Regions from separate parts of the Mesorhizobium sp. M0145 genome, predicted to be linked through region 2. Evidence: riboswitches for the same ligand, from Rfam matches in the RefSeq annotation. Region 2 holds a riboswitch; the other holds the start of a gene.
The links. A riboswitch is a leader RNA that binds a small molecule or an ion and turns the genes downstream of it on or off. The one in region 2 is predicted to bind cobalamin.

Region 1 (7,411 bases), on a different contig from region 2:
GATCTGCCCATCTGGTTGACCGGGGGGGGATACGCTGCCCTTTACCTGCCGCCGCGAAGGTTTGCAGCGCCGCAGGTTTGTAGAACGTCCTCTCCTCCTACCATCCGGTATGCGCCGCGTCGTTTGGACGCGCGAACGGCGCTGTAGCAATTTGTCGTTGTGCATGGTCCTTTCGCAAAATCGATTCCGATTGTCAGGGTCATGCGTTAGACCTGACAGGCACCTTATCCGGAAATCCGATGGCGGGAGGCGCTGGTGGAAGGCCAGGACGAACAGATGACCGGCGCCAGGGCAGCCGAGGAGCGCCGCGCCGACATCTATGACGAGGACGGCGTCATCCTGTCGTCGTTCCTCGCCCAGATCGGTGCCGCGATCGCCGATCGCGATACGCTGACGCTGAAGCGTGAAGTCGACGATCTGCACCAGTCGGAACTCGGCCACCTGCTCGAGGCCCTGCACCCGGAACAGCGACGCGCGCTGGTCGAATTGCTGGGCAAGGATTTCGATTTTTCCGCGCTGACCGAGGTTGACGAGGCGATCCGCCGCGACATCGTCGACAGTCTGCCCAATGCGCAGATCGCCCAGGCGGTGCAGGATCTCGATTCCGACGACGCGGTCTACATTCTCGAAGACCTCGACCAGGAGGACCAGGACGAGATCCTGTCGCAGCTGCCGTTCACCGAGCGGATCAGGCTGCGGCGTTCGCTTGACTATCCCGAAGAGACCGCCGGCCGCCGCATGCAGACGGAGTTCGTCGCGGTGCCGCCGTTCTGGACGATCGGCCAGACCATCGACTACATGCGCGAGGACAACAATCTTCCCGACCGTTTCAGCCAGATCTTCGTCATCGATCCGAGCTTCAAGCTGCTCGGCGCCATCGACCTCGACCAGATCCTGCGTACCAAGCGCTCGGTCAAGGTCGAAGAGGTCATGCATGAGACCAGGCATGCCATCCCGGCCACCATGGACCAGGAGGAGGCGGCACGCGAATTCGAACAATACGATCTTCTGTCCGCCGCCGTCGTCGACGAGAACGAGCGGCTGGTCGGCGTGCTGACCATCGACGACGTCGTCGACGTCATCCAGCAGGAGGCCGAAGAAGATCTGCTGCGCATGGGCGGCGTCGGCGACGAAGAACTCTCGGACAGCATCTTTTCGACCTCGCGCTCGCGCGTGCCCTGGCTGCTGGTCAATCTTTTGACGGCTTTCCTGGCGGCCTCGGTGATCGGCCTGTTCGACCGCACCATCGAGCATATCGTGGCGCTGGCGGTGCTGATGCCGATCGTCGCCGGCATGGGCGGCAATGCCGGCTCGCAGACCATGACGGTCACGGTGCGGGCGCTGGCGACCAGGGACCTCGACATCTACAATGCCGGCCGCATCATCCGCCGCGAAATCGGGGTGGGCTTCATCAACGGCATCATCTTTGCCATCCTGATCGGCCTCGTGGCTGCTGCCTGGTTCCACGATCGCAATCTCGGCGGCATCATTGCGGCTGCGATGATCATCAATATGTTCGTGGCGGCTCTGGCGGGCATCCTTATCCCGCTGCTGCTCGACCGCTTCAAGATCGATCCGGCTGTGGCTTCGGCGGTTTTCGTCACCACGGTCACCGATGTCGTAGGTTTCTTTGCCTTTCTCGGGCTCGCCACATGGTGGTTCGGCGTGCGCTGAACGTCACCTCAATTGACTTTTACGTAAATGCCATGCGAGGCTTTGAAAGGTGCCTTGTCCGCCGATTCTGGTACGCGCCTGGGCGCCGGCGGCGCCGGCCAGTTGGAACTCGCGGCGTGGCCGGGGCATTGGAGTGACGATGCGGGAATATTATTCGATCACGGAGCTGACCCGCGAATTCGACGTGTCGACGCGGACGTTGCGCTTCTATGAGGACGAAGGGCTGGTGCAGCCAGTAAGACGCGGCCGCACTCGGCTGTTCCGTCCGTCGGACCGGCATCTCATCCGCCAGATCATGCGCGGCAAGAGGCTCGGCTTCTCGATCAACGAGATCCGCGAAATCATCCAGATGTACAGGGAGCCGCCCGGCGAGGTCGGCCAACTCAAATTGATGATCAAGCGCATCGAGGAAAAGCGCGAGGATTTGCGCCAGAAACGCCGCGACCTCGAAGAGACGCTGGCCGAGCTCGATCAGGCAGAGGAATCCTGCGTCGAGCGGCTGGTGGAACTCGGCGTCACCACATGAGCGTGGCGTCAGCGCCGGCTCAAATCCAGCGCCGCACCCTTTTGGCGTAGTCCCGGTATTTCTTGCCGAATTTGGCCGTCAGCACCTTCTCCTCGCTCTCGATCGTCAGCTTCTGCGTCAGGAACGCCGCGATGACCGCCAGCGGCAGGAACCAGGCGATCCCAGTGACAAAGGCGAGGCTGACCAGCAGCAGCGTGTTGGCGAGGTAGATCGGGTTGCGGCTGACGGCGAAGGGTCCGGTAGTCACCAGATGGTCAGGCACGCCGTTCGGGTTGAGCGTCGTCTTGGCGCGGATCATGGTGCGAATTGCCGTGAACCAGAGCGCGGCAACCGCCACCAACCCCACAAGGCCGGCGGCGAACAGGATGTCGCCGAGAAGATCGCCGATCCACGGCAGCGGATAGAACAGCCCTAGCGCGACGCTGACGATGATGGCGGCGATATAGATCAGCGGCGGCCATGGGATGTGCCCCAGCTTCGGCTGCCCAGGATTTTGCTGCACGGGTTTCGGGTGACTGTCGCTCATTATTGTCCTCCCTCGATTAGCGCGTTCCCGGTTCCGCCGCCTCGGTTTGGGCGGTGCAGGTGCCGGCGAGCTCGCCAATATGCGCCTTCCACTCCGGGGACTGGTCGTTGCTGTAGAGCCGGTCAAGCGAGGCTTCGCCCTGGAGACTGTCCAGCATGCAGGCACAATAGCTGGAGCAGAACTCGGTGTCGCGTGCCTGCTCGCAGGATATCTGGCAGGATTTCAGAAAACGCACCTCCCTGATTTCGGCCTGCGCCGGCATGAATTGCGAAAACAGCCAGACCGAGCCGATCAGCACCGGCTGATGGATCAGATAGAAGGCAAGGCTGTGCCGGCCGATGAAGACCAGCGGATTTGCCCAGCGGCCGGGCGCCAAGGCCGACAGCCGCGTCAGCGCGCCGGAGGTGGCGGCGAGCTTGGTAACCGCGATGCCGGCAAGTACGGCGCCGAACCAGGGCAGCAGTGGAACGTAGTCGTTGGAGCGCGGGTTGGTCGCCGACAGGCCGACCCACCACAAAGCCGGATGATCGAAAAGCTCAGATCGCAGGTAGAAAGGCGCGGCAATAGCGAGGGCCGCCACGGCAAGCGTCAGCAGCGCCGGGAGGCGCAGGAACGCCAGGCCGAGCAGGCTGGCGAGCGCGATCTCGTGCAATATGCCGAAGAAGATGAAGCCATCGGGCGTGGCGATGCGGGTGACCAGCGATATTGCGAGCGCTGCCCCGGCAACCATGGCGAAGCGCTTCCAGAAGCCGGTCCAGCGGATTTTCTTGCCATGGGCGAGATAGAGGCTGATGCCGACCAGGAACAGGAAGCTCGAGGCGATGCAGCGCGCGTAGATTTTCCACCAGCCGAAGGCGGTGAGGCCGGGATCGGTGTAGCCGAAGAATTCGAGGTCCCAGGTGAAATGATAGCTCGCCATGGCAAGCAAAGCGATGCCGCGTGCAATGTCGATAGCGGCGATGCGCTTCGACTTCGGTTGATCCTGAACGGCTGCGCTCGGCGTGTCGATGCTCATGGTCTCGCTGTCTTGGTTCAGCCCCGGCAAGACGACTATCACGGTTGCCACCGTCAAAAGAAGCAGGGCCTTGCGTCGCGTTGGTACCGGTCGGCATCAGAGCTGCTTTAGGCCAGAGCCGGAAAGCCTTTGGCCGGCGTGCAGGCGTTCTTCGGCCTGGGCGCGGTTTTCGCAACGCTCGGGCTGCTGGCGGCGGCCTGCGGCTTCGTCACCTGGCGCTATCTGCCCAAATCGCTTTGATGTTCGAGCGCCGCATGGCGCTCGCGCACCCAGTTGTGGAAGCGGTGCAAGTCGTATTCCTCGGGCATCAGTACGCCGGCCTTGTGGCGCATCGAGCGCAGGCCCATCTGGTTGACCTCGCAGATATCAGCATCCTCCTCCAGCACCTGGGTACCGAAGGCGACGATGTTGTCGATATCCGCGGCCGGTTCGGCGAGCGCTTCGGGCGAAAAAAGCCATTCGGCGGTAAGTTCGGTCTGCTCCGGGCCAAGCGGCACCAGCCGCACGGTCCTGACATAGTCGACATGGCCGACGACGAACATCGACGGCATGCTGGTGGCATAGGTCTGCCCGGCGGCACGCTCGCCCGGCGTCAGGCCGGAAAAGACCGAGCCGTGGACGCGCCCGTCGCGCGACCAAGTTTCGGCCCCGGCCCGCAAGCCGCCGGCAAATTCCGGCGCGTCATTGTCGGCGTGGCGCGCCCATTCGGGGTCGTCGTGCCGGCCCATCAGGCCGCGGCCATAGATCGGCACCAGCCGCGACAGGTCCTTGTGGACGCCGGGGCAGTGCAGGCACTCGTTGAAATTTTCCCAAAATACCTTCCAGTTGCAGTTTATCACCTTGCGCAGCACATGGCCGCTCAGCAGCGTTTCCAACGGCCAGTTGGCGAGGTTGCCGGATGCCGGATCGAAGGATGTTTCAGCCGAGCCGGCAGCGTCTTCCGCCAGATTGACGAAGACGAAACCGCGCCACACCGAAAGCGCGACCCGGTAGAGCGGATGATCGGCCTTGTCGAAGCCGTCCGGCAGCGATTTCGACGGCACGCGCACCAGATCGCCGTGCAGCGAATAGGACCAGGCATGGTATGGGCAGGTGATGAGCCGCGCCTTCAGCCGTCCTTCGCTCTGCTGGCAAAGCTGCGAGCCGCGATGCCGGCAGGTGTTGTGGAAGGCGCGCAACTCGCCGGTCTCGTCGCGCAGCACGACGACCTCCTGCGTGCCTATGCGGAACGTCCTGAAAGCCAGCGGCTGGGCAAGGTCGGCCTCGCGGCAGACGAGCAGCCAGTTGCGATACCAGATGGCCTCGAGATCGCGCTGATAGGCCGCGATGTCCCAATAGGCTGATGACGGCAGCGTCGGCTCGGCCCGCGTCAGGCCGTTGTAGGGACCGCGCTCATTCGGGCTGGGTTGCATGCCGGCTTCCTCCCCATCCGCCAGCCGACACCCGGCTGCGAAAATTGTCAATCGCGGCGCCGGCCGACCGGGCTTGGCGAGGCGGCGCATTCGCCACACGATCCGGCGGAATTTGGTTTGCCGGGCGCGGCGATTCTGCCTATAGTCACTGATGTCGTCGGTTCCGTTTGGAACCAAGAGGGAATGCGGTGAGGGCAAGTTGTTTGCCCAATGCCGTGGCTGCCCCCGCAACTGTGTGCGGTAGTCCTCTCCATATGCCACTGAAGGTTCGCCTTCGGGAAGGTGGGGAAGGGCGCTGATCCGCGAGCCAGGAGACCTGCCGGCGACAGGAAACTGACTTCTATGCCCTCGGGTGGAGGGCGAAAGGACAAGACATGAATACCGCTTCCGTCTCGCTCGGCGCTTCCGCCTCCTCGCAGTCGCGTCTCATGCAGCTGGCGCTTGCTGCATTCCTCGGCATTTTCGTCATGGGCTTTGTCGGCTTCTCGCATATCGATGCGGTCCACAATGCCGCCCACGACTATCGCCATTCGATGGGCTTTCCCTGCCACTGACAAGGGGCTGACATCATGACACTGTTTCGCAACGTCGTGTTCATCGCGGCGATCGCAGGGCTTGTGGCCGGCGTGGCTCTCGCCTGCATGCAAGCCTATGCCACGGTGCCGCTCATCCTAAAGGCGGAAGTCTACGAACAGGCCGGCGGGGGCCATGACCATGCCGCGGCACCTGCGACACCGGCCGAAAACGCCGCGGGCATGACGGCTATGAGCAGCGCCGCGTCGGCACCGGCTGAAGCAATGGCTCCGGCGGAAGACGAAGGCTGGGCGCCGGCGGACGGTTTCGAACGCTTCGGCTTCAGCGTCGTTGCCAATATCGTCACCGGCATCGGCTTTGCGCTGGTCCTGGTTGCGGTTTCGGAATTCGCCGGCGGCATCGGCAATTGGCGCCAGGGCCTGTTCTGGGGGCTGGCCGGCTTTGCCGCATTCACGCTGGCGCCGGGCCTCGGCCTGCCGCCGGAACTGCCGGCGATGCCGGCGGCCGACCTTGTCCAACGCCAGATATGGTGGTGGGCAACAGTGGTGGCGACAGCGGCCGGTCTCGGCCTTATCGTCTTCCGCAGATCGCTGCCGCTGGTGGCTCTTGCCGTGGCGTTGATCGTTGCGCCGCATATCGTCGGCGCGCCGCAGCCCGATAGCTTCGAGACGGCGATCCCGGAAGGCCTGCACCACCAGTTCGTGGTGGCGGTGACGCTGACCAATCTGGTGTTCTGGCTGGTGCTCGGCGCGGTCGTCGGCGTGGTGCGCGGACGCTTCACGGGCACGGCGACCAGCCTGCGCGACAGCTTTGCCTGACCGCGCTGCCGGGGCACTGACCCTGGTCATCGGGGGGGCGCGCCCCGCAATGCGCGCGCATGCCGAGAGCCTGGTGACGGTCGGCCCGCCGCCTTGGAGCTATATCGCCACGGCGCAAGCCTATGACGACGAGATGCGCCAGCGCACCGCGCTGCACCGCTCGCGCCGCGGCGCCGGCTGGACGACCATCGATGCGCCGCTCGACCTTGCCGGCGCGATCGGAGCGCTGCCTGACGGCCAGCCGGTGCTGATCGACTGCCTGACGCTGTGGCTGACCAACCATATGCTGGCCGACCATGATGTCGAGGCCGAATGCCGGAGGCTGGCCGATGTGCTGTCGCGGCCGCGTGGGCCGTGGTTCGTGGTGTCCAACGAGGTCGGCCAGGGCATCGTGCCGGACAATGCGCTGGCAAGACGGTTTCGCGACGCCGCCGGCCGGCTGAACCAGGACGTCGCGGCTGTTGCCGGCACCGTGCTTTTGATGGTGGCGGGGCTGCCGCTCAAGGTGAAATGACATGGCTGATACTATCGATCCCAAGGACGAGGAACGCCACCGCGCCAAGATGGCCAAGCGCAAGGCGGTGCAGGACGCCGAGGTCGCGGCCAAGACGGTCGAGAAGGGGCTGCTGATCGTCAACACCGGACCGGGCAAGGGCAAGACCACGGCCGCCTTTGGGCTGGCGCTCAGGATGCTCGGCTATGGCAAGCGCGTCGGCGTCGTTCAGTTCATCAAGGGCAAATGGCACACCGGCGAGAAAGACGCCTTTGCTGCCTTCGGCGACCGTGTCGTGTGGCACGCCATGGGCGAGGGCTTTACCTGGGAGACACAGGACCTGAAGCGCGACATCGCGGCGGCCGAGGCTGCCTGGGCGAAAGCGCTGGAGCTGATGGCCGAGCCGTCGATCA
Region 2 (7,411 bases):
TTTTCGTCGCCTGGAAGGACGTAATCCGTCCCCTCCCAAGGGCTGAGAAAATCGAAATTGCGGAATTCCTGTTTGAGCTCGACCGGCTCGTAGATGACGCGCTTGGCTTCGTCGTCGTAACGCACCTCGACGAAGCCGGTCAGCGGAAAGTCCTTGCGCAGCGGATGGCCTTCAAAGCCGTAATCGGTCAGAATCCGCCGCAGATCCGGATGGCCTGAAAACAGCACGCCGTAGAGATCGTAGGTCTCGCGCTCGAACCAGTCGGCGCCGGGATAAATCCCGGTGATCGACGGCACGAGCGTCTCTTCGTCGGCCTGGACCTTGATGCGGACGCGGATATTCTGTCTCGGCGACAGCAAATGATAGACCACGTCGAAGCGCTTTGCCCGCGACGGATAATCGGCGCCGCAAACGTCGATGATCGAGATGAACTGGCATTTCGGATCGTCGCGCAGGAAGGTGACCACCTCGATCAGGTCGCGCGGCTCGACTGGGATGGTGAGTTCGCCATAGGCGAATACCGCCTCGCCGATCCGGCCGACCAGTTTCTCGCCGAGATAGGTCGAGAGATCATTCAACGCCTGGGTCATGACAGCCTCGCCAACCAGTCCAGAATCTTGCGTGAGTCTTCCGGATCTTTCTCACCGAACCAACCGCTCTCCGTGGCCGCGTCAATGGTCAAAAAAACCTGGCATTCATCATCGTCACCCAGCTCGCCAAAAAACAGCTTTCCGACAAACTGCCGGGTTTCGAGGTTTGCCGGGTCCCCGTTCAGGGCAACGCACTCCACAAACAACTTTTCGGTAACTGCTCCCTGGCCCGGCGCCGAAGAGGAAAGCTTGGCCGACATTTCAGCAATCAGGTTCTTGGTTCGATCGCCAAGCGAACGCAGTCTCACGTCGCCATGATAAAAGACTATTCGTGGGTCGCTTGTCGGCTCAGCCTCCCAATCATTTAGTCGAATGTCGACACCGAGACCAGCAGCACCAAATTTCGTATCTGCTAAAAGCGCAGAAGAATAAAACGTCGAACCGGCGTCCGTTTTTACAAATCGCTGTTCAGACGTCTTGAACATCAAATCCAGCCAAGGCTCAGGGTTGCCATGAATAATCCCATCTTCATCCACGGCGATTTACCGCTCGATCGTGCCGGTGCGGCGGATCTTCTTCTGCAGCAGAAGGATGCCGTAAAGCAGCGCTTCGGCGCTCGGCGGGCAGCCGGGCACGTAGATGTCGACCGGCACGATGCGGTCGCAGCCGCGCACCACCGAATAGGAATAATGATAATAGCCGCCGCCATTGGCGCATGAGCCCATCGAGATGACGTAGCGCGGCTCCGGCATCTGATCGTAGACCTTGCGCAGCGCGGGCGCCATCTTGTTGGTCAGCGTGCCGGCAACGATCATGATGTCGGACTGACGCGGAGACGCGCGCGGCGCGACACCGAACCTCTCCGAGTCATAGCGCGGCATCGACGTATGGATCATCTCGACGGCGCAGCAAGCGAGACCGAAGGTCATGAACATCAACGAGCCGCTGCGCGCCCAGGTGATCAGCGCCTCGGTCGAGGTGACGAGAAAGCCCTTGTCGGCGAGCTCGTTGTTGATCTCCAGGAAGAATGGATCGTCGGACCCGACCGGCCTGCCGGTGTTGGGATCGATGAGGCCCTTGGGCTTCGGCGCGACGAGCGTGCCGGAACTGTCGTTCAATCCCATTCCAGCGCTCCTTTTTTCCATTCATAGGCAAAGCCGATGGTCAGCACCGCCAAAAACACCATCATCGACCAGAAACCGAGCATGCCGATCTGGCTGAACGACACCGCCCACGGAAACAGGAAGGCCACCTCCAGATCGAAGATGATGAACAGGATCGACACCAGGTAGAAGCGGATGTCGAATTTCATGCGGGCGTCATCGAACGAGTTGAAGCCGCACTCATAGGCCGAAAGCTTTTCCGGATCGGGGTTGCGATAGGCCACCAGGAAGGGTGCGGCGAGCAGCGCCAGCCCGACGATCAGCGCCACGCCGATGAACAGGACGATGGGCAGGTACGAACCTAAAAGTGCGTTCATGCTGCAGTTTCCGTTGGCGGCCAATCCACTCTGATTACAGCACCGGACCCACTTGCGGAAGCGTGACAGTTTAACCACTGAACCGTTTTAAGGAGGCTCTATGCTGCAACGCGGCGAGGGTTAGCGCAGCGCTTTCGGCGAAGCAAGTCAAACCTTGTTCAAATCGCGGTGCTGGACGGCATATCCGGGAAAACTGGTCCGATCCGCTCCTGTTTGATTTCCTTCACTTTTTACTCCACTTTTCTCTCCTGACATGAATGCCGCCAAAACCCTGTTAGCATGGCACGGAATCGCAGGTCATTTTCTCTGTCTAAAATCGTCCGGATGCCGCCTTCATGAAGGAAAAAATCTCGCTTGCCATGGCCCGCCGCATTGCGCTCGCGGCACAGGGATTCAATGACCCGCGCCCCACCGGCACGCCTGACCGCCGGCATCTGGCCCGCGTGCTTGCCCGTACCGGCCTGCTGCAGATCGATTCCGTCAGCGCCGTGGTGCGCGCCCACTATATGCCGCTCTATTCGCGGCTTGGCCCCTACAAGCTGGCGCTGCTCGACGACGCCGCCGTAACGCGCAAGCGCATGGTCTTCGAATATTGGGCGCACGAAGCCTCCTTCTTGCCGGTCGAGACCTATCCGCTGATGCGCTGGCGCATGCAGCGGGCCGAATGCGGCGACGAAATGTACAGCGGACTGGCCAAATGGGGCCGCGAGCACGCCGCCTATATCGAAGACATCTATCGCGAGGTCGCCGAACGAGGCCCGATCGCGGCGTCGGCTTTCGAAGGCCAGAAGGGTTCGGGCGGCTGGTGGGGCTGGAGCCATGCCAAGCACGCCTTCGAATGGCTGTTCTGGGCCGGCCGCATCACCACGGCGCATCGCCGCGGCTTCGAACGGTTCTACGATCTGCCGGAGCGCGTATTGCCGCCGGCGGTACTCGCGCTACCGGTTCCCCGTCCCGAGGATGCTCACCGCGAATTGCTGCGCATCTCGGCCCGCGCCCACGGCATCGCCACGGCAGGAGACCTGCGCGACTATTTCCGCCTCTCGCCCGCCGACATCAAGGGCCGCATCGAGGAGTTGGTCGAGGCCGGCGACCTGTTGCCGGTGAGCGTCGAAGGCTGGAACAAAACAGCCTATCTCCACAAGGACGCCCGTTTGCCGCGCAAGATCGAGGCGCGCGCCTTGCTCGCGCCGTTCGATCCTGTCGTCTTCGAACGATCGCGCACCGAGCGGTTGTTCGACTTCCACTACCGCATCGAGATCTACACGCCGGCCGAAAAGCGCCAGTATGGCTATTACGTGCTGCCGTTCCTGTTCGGCGACAGCATCGTCGGGCGCGTCGACCTCAGGGCCGACCGCCCGGCCGGCGTCTTGCGCGTCCATGCCGCCTATGCGGAGCCCGGCGCCTCGCTGCAAACCGCAGCCGAGCTTTTCGAAGAATTGAAGCAGATGCAGGGCTGGCTCGGCCTGGAACGCATCGAGGTGACCGCTGCCGGCGACCTCGGCCGGCCGCTCGCGGATATCGCCGCGTCATAGACGTGCGTTGACACGACTGCCTCCACAAGCCTAAATCCGTTCCAGACGGTCCCCTGCCCGCAACGGCAGGGGCCAAGAGGGAATGCGGTGCGAAATCTCGATTTCAAATCCGCGGCTGTCCCCGCAACTGTAAGCGACGAGCCTCGGCCGAAAACCACTGGGATATTCCCGGGAAGGCGGCACCCAGGCGATGACCCGCGAGCCAGGAGACCTGCCGTCTAGGACATAAGAATCCGATCGCCTGGCGGGTTTTCCGGGCAAGGAGCCTGATTTGGAACACGACAGCAGTTTTCCGGCTGAGACAGCGGATTTATTGTCCGGCCATGGTGATTCCCCGGCCGGCGTTACCGTCATCGTCTGCTCGTCCTGCCGTGACGAGACCGGTTCGGACGCTTATCCGCGCGCCGGCGAACTGCTCGCAGAGGACACGCGCCGCGCCGCTTCCAGCGAAAACATCAAAATCCGCACCGTCGAATGCCTCGGCAATTGCAAGCGCCGGCTCAGCGCGGCCATGCTGCGCGACGGCTGCTGGAGTTACGTCTTCGGTGATCTGACCACGACCAGCGGCGCCGATCTCGTCACCGGGGCAAAGCTGTTCGCCACCTCGACGGATGGGCTCATTCCATGGCGCGGCCGTCCCGATTGCCTGAAGCGCGGCCTGGTTGCCCGCATCCCTCCCCTTGACCTTTTGAAGGACCTGACATGACCGCTGCCTCCCTTTCGCGCGTTCCCTGCACCGTGGTCACCGGCTTTCTCGGCGCCGGCAAGACGACGCTGATCCGCCATTTGCTCGAAAACGCCAAAGGCAAGCGCCTAGCCATCATCGTCAACGAGTTCGGCGACATCGGCATTGACGGCGAGATCCTGAAGGGCTGCGCCATCGACACCTGCCCCGAGGAAAACATCGTCGAGCTGGCCAATGGTTGCATCTGCTGCACCGTCGCCGATGATTTCGTCCCGGCGCTGGACCAGATCCTGTCGCTGACGCCGAGGGTCGACCACATCCTGATCGAGACATCCGGCCTCGCTTTACCCAAGCCGCTGGTCCAGGCCTTCCAGTGGCCGTCGGTGAAAAGCCGCGTGACGGTGGACGGCGTCATTGCCGTGGTCGACGGACCGGCGCTGGCTGATGGCCGCGTAGCCAACGACATGGACGCCCTGCAGGCCCAGCGCGCGCAGGACGAGACGCTCGACCATGACGATCCGGTCGAGGAAGTGTTCGAAGACCAGCTCGCCTGCGCCGACCTGATCATCCTGTCGAAGAGCGACCTGATGGACGCAGCCGGCTCGGCCCGTGCCAATGCCGTCATCGGCAAGCACGTTGCGCGGGCGGTGAAGATCGTACCGACTTCGCAAGGCAAGGTCGACCCGTCGGTGCTGCTCGGCCTCGGCCTCGCCGTCGAGGACGACATCGAGAACCGCAAGACCCACCACGACGACGAGCTCGACCACGAACATGACGATTTTGACTCGTTCGTCATCGACATCGCGTCTGTGTCCAACCCGGACGAGCTCGCACAACGGGTCGCCACGGCGGCGGAGGAAGAAAACGTGTTGCGCGTCAAGGGTTTCGTCGAAGTCGGCGGCAAGCCGATGCGGCTCCTGCTGCAGGCCGTCGGTCCGCGCGTCAACCACTATTACGACCGCGCCTGGACCGCTGAAGACGACCGCCGCTCGCGCCTGGTCGTCATCGGCCTGAAAGGGCTGAACCGCCCCGCCATCGAGCGTATCCTCGCCGGCTGACCCCAGGTACGAGCCGCGATGCACATCCTCACCACCACATCCGCCTCGCTCGACGATCTCGCCGAGCCTGTCGATCTCAGGCAAACGCCTGCGGATGTCGTGGCGCTGTCCTTCACCGACAGCGACCTGGCCGGGCTGGCGGCGGCGTGGAAGGCAGATGCGCACCGCCTGCCGTCGATGCGGCTCGCCGCCTTGCGCGACCTGCGCCATCCGATGTCCGTCGACCTGTGGATCGACAGCGTCGCCCGCCACGCCAAGGTCATTCTGGTCCGCATCCTCGGCGGCTATGACTGGTGGCGCTATGGCTGCGACCAGCTCGCCGTTATCGCGCGAAATCGCGGTATCAAGCTGGCGCTCCTACCGGGCGAGAGCCACGACGAGGATTTGCGACTGATCGAAGGCTCGACGCTGCCGCGCGAGGAGTTGGACGCCCTGCTTGGCTATTTCCGCGAGGGCGGGCCGGCAAATATGACGGCGCTGGTGCAGAGGCTGGCAAGTCTCGCTGGATCGGGTGCGGCGGTAGCCGAACCTGTTAGCGTGCCAAAGGCGGGATTTTACGAGCCGGGACTGGGGGTCGTAGAACGCGGCGTCCCCCTCCCCCTCGAGGGGAGGATCCGGCCGCAGGCCGGGGGTGGGGTCCTCTCCGAAGCGCGCCTACACAAAACGTCGCGCACTGCCGTGACGACCCCACCCGGCCCTGCGGGCCACCCTCCCCTCGAGGGGGAGGGGGACGTCGTGCCAATTCTCTTCTACCGTTCGATGCTGCTCGCCGCCGATGTCGCGCCCATCGACGCGCTTTTCGAAGCCCTGCGCCACCGCGGCATGGCTCCCGTGCCTATGTTCGTCTCCAGCCTCAAGGACCCGGCGTCGCTCGCCTTTGTCGAAACCGCGCTCGCAACCCTGAAGCCTGCCGCCACCATCACCGCCACAGCTTTCGCCTCGGGTGCCGAGCCCGGTGTCGAAACCCTGTTCGACCGCGCCGGCGTGCCGGTGTTCCAGGTCATCGTCGCGACCACCCGCCGCGACATCTGGCAAACCAATCAGCGCGGCCTGGCGCCCGCCGACCTTGCCATGCATGTCGTCCTGCCCGAGCTCGACGGCCGCATCCTGGCCGGCGCCATTTCATTCAAGGGCGAAAGCGAAACCGACCCGGCGCTGGCCTTCCGCGCCTTCGCCAACCGGCCTGAGCCCGACCGCGTGGCGCAAGTGGCGAACCGTGTCGAGGCCTTCGTGCGCCTGCAGCGGACGCCGCGTGCGGAGCGCAAGCTCGCCATCCTGATCCCCGACTATCCGAGCGCCCCCGGTCGCACCGGCTACGCGGTTGGTCTCGACGTGCCGTCCAGCGTGCTGGCAATGCTGCACGACCTGAGCGAACAGGGCTATGCCGTTGAAAGGATTCCGCAAACGCCGCGCGAGTTGCTGGAGACGCTGGAGCGTGGAGGTGAAGGGTTGGGGTTTGAGGACTATCTCGGGTACTCGGCGGAATTGCCTGCTGAAGCGATAGCTGCAGTGACGGCCGCATGGGGGAATGCGGGAGATGAGACAAGTTTGTGCGAGGCACCCCCCTCTGTCCTGCCGGACATCTCCCCCTCAAGGGGGGAGATTGGCAGTTTCGCCGACGGCTCTCGCTCAACATCCTTGGTGATTGGCGAAAGCAGAGACAACAGCGCAATCTCCCCCCTTGCGGGGGAGATGTCCGGCAGGACAGAGGGGGGTGTTCAAGCGCCTGCCGCCGCAAAATTCGCCTTCCGCGCAGCCACCTTCGGCAACGTCACCGTGGCACTCGCACCTGACCGCGGGCGCTCAGCCGACCGCCGCGCCGACTATCACGACCCGACGCTGCCGCCGCGCCATGCGCTGGTCGCCTTTGGCCTCTGGCTGCGCAAGTCGCTCGGCATCCATGCAATTGTCCATGTCGGCGCCCATGGCACGCTGGAGTGGCTGCCCGGCAAGACCGTTGCGCTCAGCGAAAACTGCTTTCCCGAGATAGTCACCGGTCCCCTGCCCGTCATCTATCCCTTCATCGTCTCCAACCCGGGAGAGGCAGCGCAGGCCAAGCGGCG

Region 1: another riboswitch for cobalamin. It lies ahead of NKJ28_RS32025 (CbtB domain-containing protein); the one in region 2 lies ahead of NKJ28_RS18830 (DUF1636 family protein).

Annotation. Positions count from the first base shown of each region.
Region 1 covers NZ_JAMYTK010000046.1:469-7,879, reverse strand. The annotation lists gene mgtE (magnesium transporter) at 277-1,674, shown strand; gene NKJ28_RS32045 (MerR family transcriptional regulator) at 1,814-2,200, shown strand; gene NKJ28_RS32040 (methyltransferase family protein) at 2,220-2,726, opposite strand; gene NKJ28_RS32035 (heparan-alpha-glucosaminide N-acetyltransferase) at 2,743-3,741, opposite strand; gene NKJ28_RS32030 (aromatic ring-hydroxylating oxygenase subunit alpha) at 3,960-5,153, opposite strand; cobalamin riboswitch at 5,295-5,491, shown strand; gene NKJ28_RS32025 (CbtB domain-containing protein) at 5,528-5,707, shown strand; gene NKJ28_RS32020 (CbtA family protein) at 5,723-6,505, shown strand; gene cobU (bifunctional adenosylcobinamide kinase/adenosylcobinamide-phosphate guanylyltransferase) at 6,498-7,019, shown strand; gene cobO (cob(I)yrinic acid a,c-diamide adenosyltransferase) at 7,021-7,411, shown strand, end outside.
Region 2 covers NZ_JAMYTK010000012.1:153,242-160,652, reverse strand. The annotation lists gene NKJ28_RS18855 (NADH-quinone oxidoreductase subunit C) at 1-590, opposite strand, end outside; gene NKJ28_RS18850 (hypothetical protein) at 587-1,126, opposite strand; gene NKJ28_RS18845 (NuoB/complex I 20 kDa subunit family protein) at 1,133-1,714, opposite strand; gene NKJ28_RS18840 (NADH-quinone oxidoreductase subunit A) at 1,705-2,070, opposite strand; gene NKJ28_RS18835 (winged helix-turn-helix domain-containing protein) at 2,406-3,605, shown strand; cobalamin riboswitch at 3,635-3,838, shown strand; gene NKJ28_RS18830 (DUF1636 family protein) at 3,877-4,311, shown strand; gene cobW (cobalamin biosynthesis protein CobW) at 4,308-5,348, shown strand; gene NKJ28_RS18820 (cobaltochelatase subunit CobN) at 5,367-7,411, shown strand, end outside.